3 regions of the Streptomyces sp. NPDC107654 genome follow, and region 3 is predicted to be linked to each of the others. Evidence: riboswitches for the same ligand, from Rfam matches in the RefSeq annotation. Region 3 holds a riboswitch; each other region holds the start of a gene.
The links. Region 3 has a riboswitch for S-adenosylmethionine ahead of ACZ7N4_RS01035 (aminotransferase class V-fold PLP-dependent enzyme). Riboswitches for the same ligand answer to the same signal wherever they lie in the genome.
Positions count from the first base shown of each region.

Region 1: it holds a riboswitch for S-adenosylmethionine, as region 3 does, so the genes downstream of both, ACZ7N4_RS26800 (amino acid ABC transporter permease) here and ACZ7N4_RS01035 (aminotransferase class V-fold PLP-dependent enzyme) in region 3, are expected to answer to the same signal.
Region 2: it holds a riboswitch for S-adenosylmethionine, as region 3 does, so the genes downstream of both, thrC (threonine synthase) here and ACZ7N4_RS01035 (aminotransferase class V-fold PLP-dependent enzyme) in region 3, are expected to answer to the same signal.

Region 1 covers NZ_JBVKBI010000017.1:72,372-76,824, forward strand. The annotation lists gene ACZ7N4_RS26790 (ABC transporter substrate-binding protein) at 1-239, opposite strand, end outside; gene ACZ7N4_RS26795 (amino acid ABC transporter ATP-binding protein) at 302-1,093, opposite strand; gene ACZ7N4_RS26800 (amino acid ABC transporter permease) at 1,090-2,076, opposite strand; SAM riboswitch class IV at 2,433-2,545, opposite strand; gene ACZ7N4_RS26805 (glutathione S-transferase C-terminal domain-containing protein) at 2,585-3,514, opposite strand; gene ACZ7N4_RS26810 (putative leader peptide) at 3,594-3,716, opposite strand; gene ACZ7N4_RS26815 (NAD(P)/FAD-dependent oxidoreductase) at 3,927-4,453, shown strand, end outside.
Region 2 covers NZ_JBVKBI010000020.1:23,938-28,390, reverse strand. The annotation lists gene ACZ7N4_RS28800 (alpha,alpha-trehalose-phosphate synthase (UDP-forming)) at 1-650, opposite strand, end outside; gene ACZ7N4_RS28795 (glucosyl-3-phosphoglycerate synthase) at 725-1,669, opposite strand; SAM riboswitch class I at 1,826-1,968, shown strand; gene thrC (threonine synthase) at 1,987-3,270, shown strand; gene ACZ7N4_RS28785 (MoaD/ThiS family protein) at 3,418-3,693, shown strand; gene ACZ7N4_RS28780 (cold-shock protein) at 4,142-4,345, shown strand.
Region 3 covers NZ_JBVKBI010000001.1:225,671-230,123, forward strand. The annotation lists gene ACZ7N4_RS01025 (Lrp/AsnC family transcriptional regulator) at 1-219, shown strand, start outside; gene ACZ7N4_RS01030 (outer membrane protein assembly factor BamB family protein) at 216-767, opposite strand; gene ACZ7N4_RS01035 (aminotransferase class V-fold PLP-dependent enzyme) at 775-2,136, opposite strand; SAM riboswitch class IV at 2,272-2,388, opposite strand; gene trpD (anthranilate phosphoribosyltransferase) at 2,463-3,527, opposite strand; gene qcrB (cytochrome bc1 complex cytochrome b subunit) at 3,649-4,453, opposite strand, start outside.

The DNA.
Region 1 (4,453 bases), on a different contig from region 3:
CTCCTGCGGACGGAGGCGGGCAGGTGGGCGCTGATGGACTTCACCTCGGAGACCTTCAGCGCGGTCTGGGTGGCGGCTCCGTTGGACAGCCGCCCCACGGTCACCGTGCCCGTGGTGTCGGTCGTGGCGGCGGCCTCGCTGTCACCACCGCAGGCGGTGAGCCCTCCGGCGAGAAAGAAGGCGGCGGTGGCCGCGGTGAGGCCGCGCAGGAGGCCGCGTCGGGAGAGGTGGCTGGGCATGGCTGTCCTTGTCGTTCGCAGAGTCGTCGGGATGGCGCGTTCGGGTTCCGGGCCGGTGCGGGTCAGAGCACCTTGCCGAGGAAGTCCCGGGTCCGCTGGTGCCGCGGGTGGTCCAGCACCTGTGCGGGCGGGCCCTGTTCCACGATCCGGCCGCCGTCGATGAAGACGATCCGGTCGGCGACCTCGCGGGCGAAGCCGATCTCGTGGGTGACGATGACGAGGGTGGTGCCGCTGGTCGCCAGGTCCTTGATGACGGCCAGGACCTCGCCGACGAGTTCGGGGTCGAGTGCCGAGGTCGGCTCGTCGAAGAGGATGATCCCGGGCCGCAGGGCGAGGGCCCGGGCGATGGCGACGCGCTGCTGCTGGCCGCCGGACAACTGCCGGGGACGGGCGCCGGCCTTGTCGCCGAGGCCCACGCGGTCGAGGAGTTCGCGGGCCAGTTCCACCGCCGCGGCCTTGGTCAGCCGGCGCGTGGCGACGGGGGCGGCGGCGACGTTGTCGAGGACGGTCAGGTGCGGGAAGAGGTTGAAGTTCTGGAAGACGAAGCCGATCCGGCCGCGCTGGGCGAGGAGGGCGCGCTCGCTGAGTTCCTTCAGCCGGTCCCCGTGCCGCTTCACCCCGATCAGCTCGCCGCCGACGCTGACGTGACCGGTCTCGGGCTTCTCCAGGTGGTTGATCACTCTGAGCAGCGTCGACTTGCCGGAGCCGGAGGGCCCCAGGATCACCGTGACCTCGCCGGGGCGGACGGTCAGGTCGATGCCGTCGAGGACGCGGTGGGTGCCGTACCACTTGTGGACGCCGTGCACCTCGAGCGCGGCGGGGGCGGTCGTCGGGAGGGTCTGCGCGGTGCTCATACGGCGGCCTCCCGGCGCAGCCGGTCGCGCAGGAAGGCCAGGCCGGCCCGCGCCTTCCGCAGGGGTGTCGGCGGCGGGGTGCGGGTGGCGCCCCGGGCGTGGTACCGCTCGACCTGGAACTGGACGACGGACACGGCGCTGGTGAGGATCAGGTACCAGACGGTGGCGACCATCAGCAGCGGCACGACGTCACCGGGATAGGTGCTGCTCATCGACTGGACGGTGCCGAAGATGTCGAGCAGGGAGACGTAGAAGACCAGGGACGTGCTCTTGACGAGTCCGATCAGCTGGTTGACGTAGTTCGGGGTGATGGATCTCAGGGCCTGCGGGAAGACGATCCGGCGGAACTGGTAGCCCTTGGGCAGGCCGAGCGCGGCGGCCGCCTCGTGCTGTCCCTGGTCGACGGAGAGGATGCCGCCGCGCACCACCTCGGCGGCGTACGCCGCCTCGTTGAGGCTGAGACCGATGACGGCGATCGTCATGTCGGTGGCCGGCTTCGACTCGTCGAAGGTGAGGAAGGCGGGGCCGAAGGGCACGCCGAGACTCAACGTCTTGTACAGGGCACTGAAGTTGTAGAGGAAGATCAGCACCACGATCAGCGGTACGGAGCGGAACAGCCAGGTGTACGTCCAGCTGACCGCGCGCAGCACCGGGCTGCCGGAGAGCCGGCCGAGGGCCAGCAGGACCCCGCCGAGGAGTCCCAGGACGGCGCTGAGCGCGGCGACTTCCAGGGTGACGAGGAGGCCGTCGAGGACGGCGGGGCGCAGGAACCAGTAGCGGAAGCGGTCCCACTGGTAGAAGGGGTTGGTGACCAGTCCGTGCAGGACCTGCGCGACCAGCACGAGGACGACGGCGGTGACGATCCACCGGCCGGGCCGACGCAGCGGCTGAACGCGCTGGGCAACAAAAGCTTTTGACGGAGTGTCGGTCGGCGTGGGCGGCGCCTCGGCCAGCGAGACGGCGGCGCCCGGCGGTTCACTCATGGCAGGCTCCGGCGGAGTCGGACACCCCCGGGTGCCGCGCACGGGCGGGCGTGGGCCGCGACGGCACTACGGCACGGGGCGGCGCACGGACAGGCACGGGACCGGGGGCTGGGCGGACGGCGGCACACCACGGGGACGGTGTGCGGCGGGAACGCGGGGGCTGGGAGGAGACGTCAGCCCTGACAGCGGGCAGAGCCCGGTGCGGTACACAGTGCGCTGTTCACACGGAGCAGGTCGACGACGCGGTCGGCGACGAGGAGACCGGCGTACGACGGTACGCAGCCCTGGGGGCGGCTCACGGCCGTCCTGGGAACTGCGTACATGGCGTCACCTGTCACTGTTCCGGGCCCCGGAGGGCCTCGCGCTTACCGAAAAAGAGTCATCCGGTCCGGTCGTCACCTGGGGCACCCCACCGCGGTGCGAGGGTTGCCGGTCAGCGAGCCAGGGCTTGGCGCTGACGCTCATGACCGTTCTTGAGCCGTAAGTAAGGCAGTTGGCCGTTCGATTGTCAACGGCCGTCCGCCCCCGGGACATCGGGGGCCCGCTCCCACCTGCGGGAAGCGTCGTGGGTTTCCGCGGCGTGGGCCGCCCAGTCCAGGATCTGGACAGCGGCTCCGGCGGCTTCCAGGCCCTGGCAGCGGCCGTGGTGGCGGCGGGCGATGCCGTCGAGGTCGAGGTGGCGGCCGAACGCGGGGTGCGCGGCCAGCCGGCGGGCGTACGCCCACAGGGCGCGGTGGCCGGCGATGCGGTGCACGGCGGAGGCGTCGAGGTGGCAGCGGTGGACGGTGTCGAGCCGGACGAGGGTCACCCACAGCTCGATGTCGGCGGCGGTGGGCCGGTCGTCGGCGAGGTACGACTCCCCGCCCAGCCCTCGCTCCAGCCGGCCCAGGGTGTCGAGCAGCACGTCGAGGGCGGCGGCCCGCTCCGCCGGGTCGGCACCGGCCCGTCCCGCGCGCTGCGCGGCCTCCTCGATGCCCTCGGCGCACATCCGCTCGACGGCCTCGATCACGGACTCCAGCCCGGAGGGGTACAGGCGGGCGCCGCCGCCCGGACGGAACCGGTCCAGGTCGCGCAGGATGTCGGGCGTGTGGGTGCTGACGATGCGTCCGGACCAGTCGTCGCCGAGCACGGGCCCGAGCGCCGGTCCGGTGTGGTGGTGGGCGCCGGCCTCGTACAGGGGGCGCAGGGCCGAGTGGCCGCCGTCGGGACGGTCCGGGACGGCGGGCAGGAGGGTGACCGGACAGCCGTCGTCCAGGCCGAGCAGGCTGTGGCCGACGGCGAGGCGCAGCCCGTCGGGACAGGCGGTGGACAGATGGAGCCGGTAGCGGTGCGGCACGGCGTAGTGGCCGCTGCGCGCGTCCTGCCCGATCCGGCCCCGGAAGGCGGGGGCGGGGCGAGGTGCGGCGGTCGGGACGGCGGTGAGCGGAGTGATGGACATGCGTCTCCCCGGATGGCGGGTGTGCGGACGGGCGCACCGGCGCGGACGGGGCCGGTGGGTGGCGGTGAGGGTGCCCGGGTCAGCGGTGGCGGCTGATCGCGCTGCAGACGCGCTGCAGGTCGACGTGACGGCGGGAGGTCAACAGGAGGGCGCGCGACGGCGTCCGGCCCGTACGGCCGGTGCCCGTCGCGAGACGCGCCATGATTCCCTACCTGTTCACTAGGATTCCCTCCCTGGAGTGTCGATCCGGGCTGGTACGACGTCAAGGGGGCGTCCACGCCCGGGACTCGGGCTCGGTCGGGACACGGGCCGGCCGGGGCTCGGGGCCGACCGGGAAAGGGGGGGCGCGACCGGGAGTCGAGGTCGGCACGGGGGACTCCTCAGACAGAGGAACATGTGACATAGTACTGGCGTGACGAAGCGACTGACCTGCGATGTCGTGGTAGTCGGGGCCGGAATGGTGGGCGCCGCCTGCGCCTGGTACGCCGTGCGCGCCGGACTCGACGTGCGCCTCGTGGACCGGGGCCCGGTGTCGGGCGGCACCACCGGCGCCGGCGAGGGCAACCTGCTCGTCTCCGACAAGGAGCCGGGCCCGGAACTCGAACTCGCCCTGCTGTCGTCCCGGTTGTGGGCCGGGCTGGCACGGGAGCACGGCGCCGCGATCGAGTACGAGCCCAAGGGCGGCCTCGTGGTCGCCTCCACTCCCCGGGCCCTGGACGCCCTGCGGGACTTCGCGGCGGGCCAGCGCGACGCCGGCGTCACCGCCGTACCCGTCGACGGCGGCCGACTCGCCGAGCTGGAACCGCACTTGGCGCCGGGCATGGCGGGCGGCGTGCACTATCCGCAGGACGCGCAGGTCATGCCCGCCCTGGCCGCCGCCCACCTGGCCCGCGCCTCCGGTGCCGCCCTGCACACCGGGCAGGCCGTGACCGGGGTGCT
Region 2 (4,453 bases), on a different contig from region 3:
AACGCCGCCCGGTCGGCACCGAGGATGCCGCCGAGCAGCTCCGCCGCGATGTCGTCGGGCAGGACACGGAAGTAGTCCGGCGGCGCCCACGGGGTGTGCGAGAAGTGGCCGATGCGCAGGTCGGGGCGGAGCCGGCGGAGCATCCGGGGGGCGAGGGCCAGGTGGTAGTCCTGGATCAGCACCGCCGCGCCCTCGGCGGCCTCCTCCGCCAGCGCCTCGGCGAACGCCCGGTTGTAGGCCTCGTACGACCCCCACTGCCGGCGGAACTCCGCGTCGAAGACCGGCTCCAGCGGGGTCTGGTACAGCATGTGGTGGACGAACCACAGCACCGAGTTGGCGATCCCGTTGTACGCCTCGGCGTGCACGCTCGCGTCGATGTCGAGCATCCGCACCCGCTGCCCGCCGGTGTCCTCGGCCGGCAGCAGCCCGCCGTCCGCGCGCCGCACCGCCGCCCGGTCGCCGTCGCCGAGCGCGGCGCACACCCACACCGAGTCCGCGTCCGAGCCGATGGCGGACAGCCCCGAGACCAGTCCGCCGCCGCCCCGTCTGGCGTGCAGCGCACCGTCTTCGCCCACCTGATAGGAGACCGGGCCGCGATTCGACGCGACCAGCACCTGAGCCTTGTCACCAGCAGCACGCGTGAAAGCCATACGCCTCAACCTAGCCCGGCCCCCAAACGCTCAAACGTACGGCTCGCCAGGCGGAAGGACCGTGTACGGCACGTTCACGCCACCTTCCGTTCGGCGTACTCCGCGATCTCCACCATGGGCGGCCGTTCCTCGGTGTCCACCGAGTAGGTACGCGGCTCGAACCCGTCCTGGCCCCGCTCGAACTGGGTGAGGGAGGGCCGGACGAGGTGCCCGCGCGCGAGCCGCAGCTGGGCCGTGCGGTAGATCGCCGCCGCCATCCTCCCGAGCGCCTGCCCGTCCTGGTGCCGGTGCTTGCGCACACCCACGTCGACCTGGGCCAGCGCGTCCAGGCCCACCAGGTGCAGCGCGTCGACCAGCATGCCCAGCTCCACGCCGTAGCCGACGGGGAACGGCAGCTGCTCCAGCAGGGAGCGGCGGGCCGCGTACTCGCCGCCCAGCGGCTGCACGAACCCGGCCAGCTGCGGCCAGTGCATGTTCAGCAGCGGACGGGCCATGAGCTCGGTGACCCGGCCGCCCTGCCCGGCACCGCCGGCGAGCGGGCGGTCGTACATGCCCTTGACCAGGTCGACGTCCGGGTCGGTGAGGAGCGGGCCGACGATCCCGGTGACGAAGGCGGAGGAGAACTCCCTCAGGTCCGCGTCGATGAAGCAGACGATGTCCCCGCCGGTCACCAGCAGCGAGCGCCACAGCACCTCGCCCTTGCCGGGGACGGCGGGGATGCGGGGCAGTATGTCGTCGCGGTGCACGACCCGGGCGCCGGCGCGGGCGGCGACCTCGGAGGTGCGGTCGGTGGAGCCGGAGTCGACGACCACGATCTCGTCGACGAGCGGTGCCTGCTCCACGAGGTCGTGCCGGACGACCGCGACGATGTCGCCGACGGTCTCCTCCTCGTTGAGGGCGGGCAGGACGACGCTGATCGTCTGGCCGGTGCGCTGCTTGGCCGCCAGCACCTGGTGCAGCGGACGGTCGGCCACGGACCAGGAGCGGGTGCTCAGCCAGCGCTCGACTTCTTCCAGCACGGTCGGCGGCTCCTCACTGTCACGACCACACTCCACCGTGTGATCCATCTCGCGGTTCGGACGACTATCTCAACTGTCCTGGCCTTCGGTTACAGTCTTGAACAACGCCGATGACCATCGCATGTCGGGGGTCGACCGGCGTTCACAACCGCATACCGCTCATCCAGAGGGGCAGAGGGACACGGCCCGATGAAGCCCCGGCAACCCTCCAGCCGATTCTCGTCTTCGTAGCGAGGCTCCCGGCTAGGGAAGGTGCCAAATCCGTCTCACGGCGAGATGCGTCGTGAGGAAGATGAGGAGAAAGGGCCTCGCCTCACATGGCTGTGCAGACAGTTGCAACCTCCAGCGAATCCACCGTCGACCTCGGCCCCGCCGCGGCACTGAGCTGTCGCGAGTGCGGCCACCGGGTGCCGCTCGGCCCGGTCTTCGCCTGCGAGGAGTGCTTCGGCCCGCTGGAGATCGCCTACGACTTCTCCGCCTACGACACCGAGGAACTGCGCCGGCGCATCGAGGCCGGTCCCGCGAACATCTGGCGGTACGCGCCGCTGCTGCCGGTGCCCGCGGACGTCGCCGGCAAGCCCAACCTGAACCCCGGCTGGACCAAGCTCGTCAAGGCCGACAACCTGGCGCGCGAGCTGGGCGTGACCGGCGGGCTGTACGTGAAGGACGACTCCGGCAACCCCACCCACTCCTTCAAGGACCGGGTCGTCGCCCAGGCCCTGGAGGCCGCCCGCGCCTTCGGCTTCACCACCCTCTCCTGCTCCTCCACCGGCAACCTGGCCGGTGCCGTCGGCGCCGCCGCCGCCCGGGCCGGCTTCCGCTCCTGCGTGTTCATCCCGCACGACCTGGAACAGGGCAAGGTCGTCATGGCCGCGGTCTACGGCGGTGAGCTGGTCGGCATCGAGGGCAACTACGACGACGTGAACCGCTTCTGCTCCGAGCTGATCGGCGACCCGGCCGGCGAGGGCTGGGGCTTCGTCAACGTCAACCTGCGGCCGTACTACGCGGAGGGCTCCAAGACCCTCGCGTACGAGATCGCCGAGCAGCTGGGCTGGCGCCTGCCCGACCAGCTGGTCGTCCCGATCGCCTCCGGCTCCCAGCTCACGAAGATCGACAAGGGCCTGCAGGAGCTGATCAGGCTGGGCCTGGTCGAGGACAGGCCTTACAAGATCTTCGGGGCGCAGGCCGAGGGCTGTTCCCCGGTGTCCACCGCCTTCAAGGCCGGGCACGACGTGGTCCGCCCGCAGAAGCCGGACACCATCGCCAAGTCCCTGGCCATCGGCAACCCGGCCGACGGCCCGTACGTCCTGGACATCGCCCGCCGCACCGGCGGTGCCGTGGAGGACGTGACGGACGCGGAGATCGTGGACGCCATCAAGCTGCTGGCCCGCACCGAGGGCGTCTTCGCCGAGACGGCCGGCGGTGTGACCGTCGGCGTCACCCGCAAGCTGCTCGAGGCGGGCCTGCTGGACCCGGCGAAGACCACGGTCGTCCTCAACACCGGCGACGGCCTGAAGACCCTGGACGCGGTGGCCGGGACCGGCCTGACCGCCACCATCCGCCCGAGCCTGGACTCCTTCCGCGAGGCCGGCCTCGCATGACGGGCGCCGCGCCGGCAGGCCGCACCCACCCCGCGGGCGGTGGGGGCCGGTCGCGCCGGCGCGGCGGCAGCCGCACACTCGTCACAGCCCCGCGCCCCCGGGGCACCGCCCCGCCGTACCCGTGAACCCGACCGGAGGTCTCACCGCATGAGCGTGAACGTTCGCATCCCCACCATCCTGCGCACCTACACCGGCGGGCAGGCCGAGGTCACCGCCGAGGGCGCGACGCTCGCCGAGGTCATCGCCGACCTGGAGAAGAACCACACGGGCATCGCCGCGCGCGTGCTGGACGACCAGGGCAGGCTGCGCCGCTTCGTGAACGTGTACGTCAACGACGACGACGTCCGTTTCGAGCAGGGTCTGGAGACGGTGACCCCGGACGGTGCCGGCGTGTCGATCATTCCGGCGGTCGCGGGCGGCTGAGCCGTCCATATGTCCGCTCATTACCGTCGGTAACATCGATTACCGAGTGTCCGTCGGATTGCCCTCTCCGTGAGAGAAGCGGAGGGGGCAATTCTGTGTGATTGAGCGCGGTAGAGTTGGGGAACACGGCCGGGACCTCCGGGCCGCGGGCCCAGAAAACATGCCGCGTGCCCCGACAAGAAGTAGCCAAAGTGTGCGGGTCCTCTGTGGCTTTTGCGGCTTTTATGGGGCCCGACTTGCCCGGGATTCGGGTGAATTCTCCCCAGATTCCTGACCTCTCGCGTCCAGAATTCTCGTCCGATTGACCTGTTGCAGACGGCAGTTGGACAGATACATTCAGCCGCGGTCGACGCGTTCCGGCGCACGCCCCCGGCCAATGGGGGGTGAGGTCTGACCCGGGTCCGCGAAGTGTGGATCTGTGCAAGGGCCAGTAATAGGGGAGTTAGGCATGGCTCAGGGCACCGTCAAGTGGTTCAACGCGGAGAAGGGGTACGGCTTCATCGCGGTCGACGGTGGTGCGGACGTCTTCGTCCACTACAGCGCCATTCAGATGGACGGCTACCGCACCCTGGAAGAGGGCCAGCGGGTCGAGTTCGAGATCTCGCAGGGCCAGAAGGGCCCGCAGGCCGACATGGTTCGCGTCACCGCCTGAACGTTTCTTGTCCGAAGGGCCCGCACCTCGCAGAGGGTGCGGGCCCTTCGCCGTACCCCGGACGGCTCTGTTCGCGGGCGGCGGACGGGGACGCCGTACCCCGCAGGG
Region 3 (4,453 bases):
ATCGCCGCGCTCGACAGCGTCAGCGAGGTCTTCTCGGTCACCGGCACCTACGACCTGATCGCCATGGTCCGGGTCCGCCGTCACGACGACCTCGCCGAGGTCATCCCGGGCCGGATCAGCAAGATCCCCGGCGTGGAGGCCACGGACACCCACGTCGCCTTCCGCACCTACTCCCAGCACGACATGGAAGCCGCCTTCGCGATCGGCCTCGACAACTAGCCGGTCGTCTCCACCGCGGCGATGCCCGTCCCCGAAGGGACGTAGAGGCGGCCGGCGTGGGCGACCGGGGTGTGCTGGTCGTCGCCCGCGTCACGGCCGAGGGCCGCGCTCCAGCGCTGCTTCCCGTCCAGGTCCAGTGCCCGGACCCGGTCGCCCGCGCGGACGTACACGGTCTCGCCGGCCACGACCGCCCGCGGCTGGGCCGCGCTCCTCTCGAGGTCGTGCGCCCAGGCGCGCGAGCCGTCGGCCGCCCGGACGGCGTACACGAGGCCCTGTTCCGTGCCGACGGCCAGGGCGCGGCCGCCCGCGCCGAGCGGCCCGGTGTCGGTCTCCCTGCGCCACAGCCGGCGGCCGTCCGAGACACGGAAGCCCTGAAGCTCGGCGGCGGTGTCCGCGAACAGGGTGGTGCCCGCGACGGCGACGGCCGTGACGTCCGTGCCCGCGGACACCCGCCACCTGCGGGAGCCGTCCCGCGCGTCCAGCGCCAGCAGGGCGTCGCCGTGTGTCCCGCGCGGCTCCCCGCGCCCCGCGGCGGCGCCGCCGTGCACGCCGGTCTCAGACCGCCGGGACGCAGCGGCCGTCCTCCGTGCGGTACTGCCACTTGGCGCCGTCCCGCACCAGTTCCCGCACCGCGTCGACGAAGCGCTCGACGTGTTCGTCGGGGGTGCCGGCGCCGAAGCTGACGCGGATGGCGTTGAGGGACTTCTCGCCGGGGGCCGCCTCGGGGGCACCGCACTCGCCCTGGCTCTGGGGGTCGCTGCCGAGGAGGGTGCGGACCAGGGGGTGGGCGCAGAAGAGGCCGTCGCGGACGCCGATGCCGTACTCGGCGGAGAGGGCGGCGGCGAAGTGGGAGCTGTTCCAGCCCTCGACGACGAAGGAGAGGACGCCGACCCGCGGGGCGTCGTCGCCGAAGAGGGAGAGGATCCGCACCTCGGGGACGTCGGCGAGGCCCTCGCGGACCGCGCGGACGAGGTGCTGCTCGCGGGCGACCAGGGTGTCCCAGCCGGCCTCGGTCAGGGCCTTGCAGGCCGAGGCGATGGCGTAGGCGCCGATGACGTTCGGGGAGCCGGCCTCGTGGCGGGCCGCGGTGTCGTGCCACTCGACGGCCACTCCCCCGTCCTCGCGCCGGGTGACCTTGCGGCTGGCGCCGCCGCCCGCGAGGTACGGCTCGGCCGCCTGGAGCCAGTCGGCGCGGCCGGCCAGGACGCCGGAGCCGAAGGGGGCGTACAGCTTGTGGCCGGAGAAGGCGATCCAGTCGACGTCGAGGTCGCTGACGGACACCGGGTGGTGCGGGGCGAGCTGCGCGGCGTCCAGGACGATGCGGGCGCCGTGGGCGTGCGCGGCGGCGGCCAGCTCGCGCACCGGCCACAGCTCGCCGGTGACGTTGGAGGCGCCGGTGACGCAGACCAGGGCGGGGCCGTGGGGCTCTCGGTCGGCGAGGGCCCGCTCCAGGGTCCGGACGGCCTGCTGCGGGGTGCGCGGGGCGTCGAGGTAGGTGACCCGCGCGTCCTGCCAGGGCAGCAGGGAGGCGTGGTGCTCGGTCTCGAAGACGAAGACCTGGCAGTCGGCCGGGATCGCCCGCGCGAGGAGGTTGAGGGAGTCCGTCGTGGAGCGGGTGAAGACGACCTGGTCGGCGGGCCGGCAGCCGAGGAAGTCGGCGACCGTGCTCCGCGCGTTCTCGAACAGGTCCGTGGAGAGCTGGGAGAGGTAGCCCGCACCGCGGTGGACGCTGCCGTAGTACGGGGCGTACGCGGCGACGTCGTCCCAGACGCGCTGGAGGGCGGGCGCGCTGGCCGCGTAGTCCAGGGCGGCGTAGGCGACTTCGCCGCCGGTGACGAGCGGGACGGTGACATCTCGCCCCAGAACGGGCAGAGGGGCGCAAACGGTCTGGTCGGAGGCAGCGCTGGAGACGGACATGGCGGAACTCCCGTGAGACGAGGGGGGAAGACGAAGAAGAGAGAAAGGGTGTGCGGAGGCGGGGCTCTGCGGCCCTAACGCATTCGCTTGCTCACGGAAGACTCCTCGACGACCAGGATCCCTGGGTTCGTGAGGGATCCGCGCTTGCCGTACACCTTGCTGTGCACGGCCTGGTCTTCACCCGGGGCACCCCGCCACGGACGGAGGGTTGCCGGACAGTCGGCCGGGGCCTCATGACTGTCACTCATGACCTGGTACAGGAACGTACGCGAGGTGATCGTCGTCCCGCAACCCGTGTCCGGATCGCGGGACGACGTCCGGGGTGCCTAGGCGTTGCTGACGGCCACCCAGCGGTCCAGGGTGCGCTTCGCGGCGCCCGAGTCGATCGACTCCGCGGCCTTCGCCATGCCGGCCCGGAGCTGCTCGGCGAGCGGCGCGTCCGTCGGCCGGAGCGCCACCAGCGCGGCTGCCGAGTTCAGCAGGACGGCGTCCCGTACGGCGCCCGTCTCGCCGTCCAGCAGCCGCCGGGCGACCTCCGCGTTGTAGGAGGCGTCGGCGCCGCGCAGGGCGTCCACCGGGACGAGGTCGATGCCGACGTCCCGCGGGTCGAAGGTCTCCTCCGTCACCTTGCCGTCGCGGACCACCCAGACCCGGGAGGGGGCCGTGACGGTCAGCTCGTCCAGGCCGTCGTCGCCCCGGAACACCAGCGCGGAGTTCCCCCGCTCGGCGAGGACGCCGGCGACGATCGGCGCCATCCGGGGGTCGGCCACCCCGACGGCCTGCGCCCGCACCTGGGCCGGGTTGGTGAGCGGGCCCAGCACGTTGAAGGTGGTCCGGATGCCCAACTGGGCGCGGGCCGGGGCGACGTGGCGCAGGGAGGGGTGGAACCGGACGGCGAAGCAGATGGTGATCCCGGCTTCCTCGGCGACCTCGGCGACCCGCCGCGGGGTCAGGTTCAGGTTGATGCCGAGCTTCTCCAGGACGTCGGAGGAGCCGGAGGCGGAGGACGCGGCGCGGTTGCCGTGCTTGACGACCTTCGTGCCCGTGCCGGCGACGACGATCGAGGACATGGTGGAGATGTTCACCGTCTTGGCGCCGTCACCGCCGGTGCCGACGATGTCCACGGCCGGCCCGGGCACCTCGATGACGTTCGCGTGCGCGTACATGGCCCGGACGAGTCCGGTGATCTCCTGGACCGTCTCGCCCTTGGCCCGCAGCGCCACCATGAAGGCGGCGATCTGCGCGTCGGTCGCCTCCCCGCGCATGATCACGTCCATCGCCCAGGCCGTGTCGTCGGCGGACAGGTCCCGGCCGTCCAGCAGACCGTTCAGCAGGGCGGGCCAGGAGCGGCCCGCCGCGGTGTCGCCTCCAGCGGGGGTCACAGCGCTCATCAGCCGCTCCTCGTACAGATTCCTGCTCCGTCGTGGACCACCCTATCCAGCCCCGGGCACGGGGAAGGGCCCCGTCCGGGTTACGGACGGGGCCCTTCGGCGTGGCGTGGCGACGCGGGGATCAGTGGTGGCCGTGGCCGCTCGTGATCTCCTTGTACTCCTCGACGGTCGGCTTCGGGATCTGGTTGTCCTCGCCGTAGTAGGCGTTGGAGAGCTTGACGCGCAGCTTCTCCGAGGCACCCACCTTGCGCTCGACACCGTTCTCGTCGACCGTCGGACCGATCTCGGCCGGCTGGTACTGCTCGTGCGCGGTGAGCGTGTGCAGCTGCTCCTGGCTGAGCGGCTCGTGCACCTCGATGAACTCACCGTGCGGCAGCCGCTTGATGATGCCGGTCTCGCGACCGTGCAGCACCTTGTCGCGGTCGCGGCGCTGCAGGCCGAGGCAGATCCGCTTGGTGACGAGGAACGCGATGACCGGTCCGGCGAAGAAGGCGATCCGAACGAACCAGGTGACGGCGTTGATCGACAGGTGGAAGTGGGTGGCGAAGAGGTCGTTGCCACCGCCGACCAGGCCCACCATGTAGACCGTCACCCAGGCGACACCGAACGCGGTACGGGTCGGGGCGTTGCGCGGGCGGTCCAGGATGTGGTGCTCGCGCTTGTCGCCGGTGACCCAGGACTCGATGAACGGGTAGACCGCGATCGCCGCCAGGACGAGACCGAAGAGCACCAGCGGGATGAACACGCCCAGGACGAGCGTGTGGCCCCAGAAGTTGATCTCCCAGCCCGGCATGTAGCGGACCAGACCCTCGGCGAAGCCCATGTACCAGTCGGGCTGGGCGCCGGTGGACACCTGGTCCGGACGGTAGGGGCCCATGGCCCAGATCGGGTTGATCTGGGCGACCGCCGCGATGGCCGCGATGACA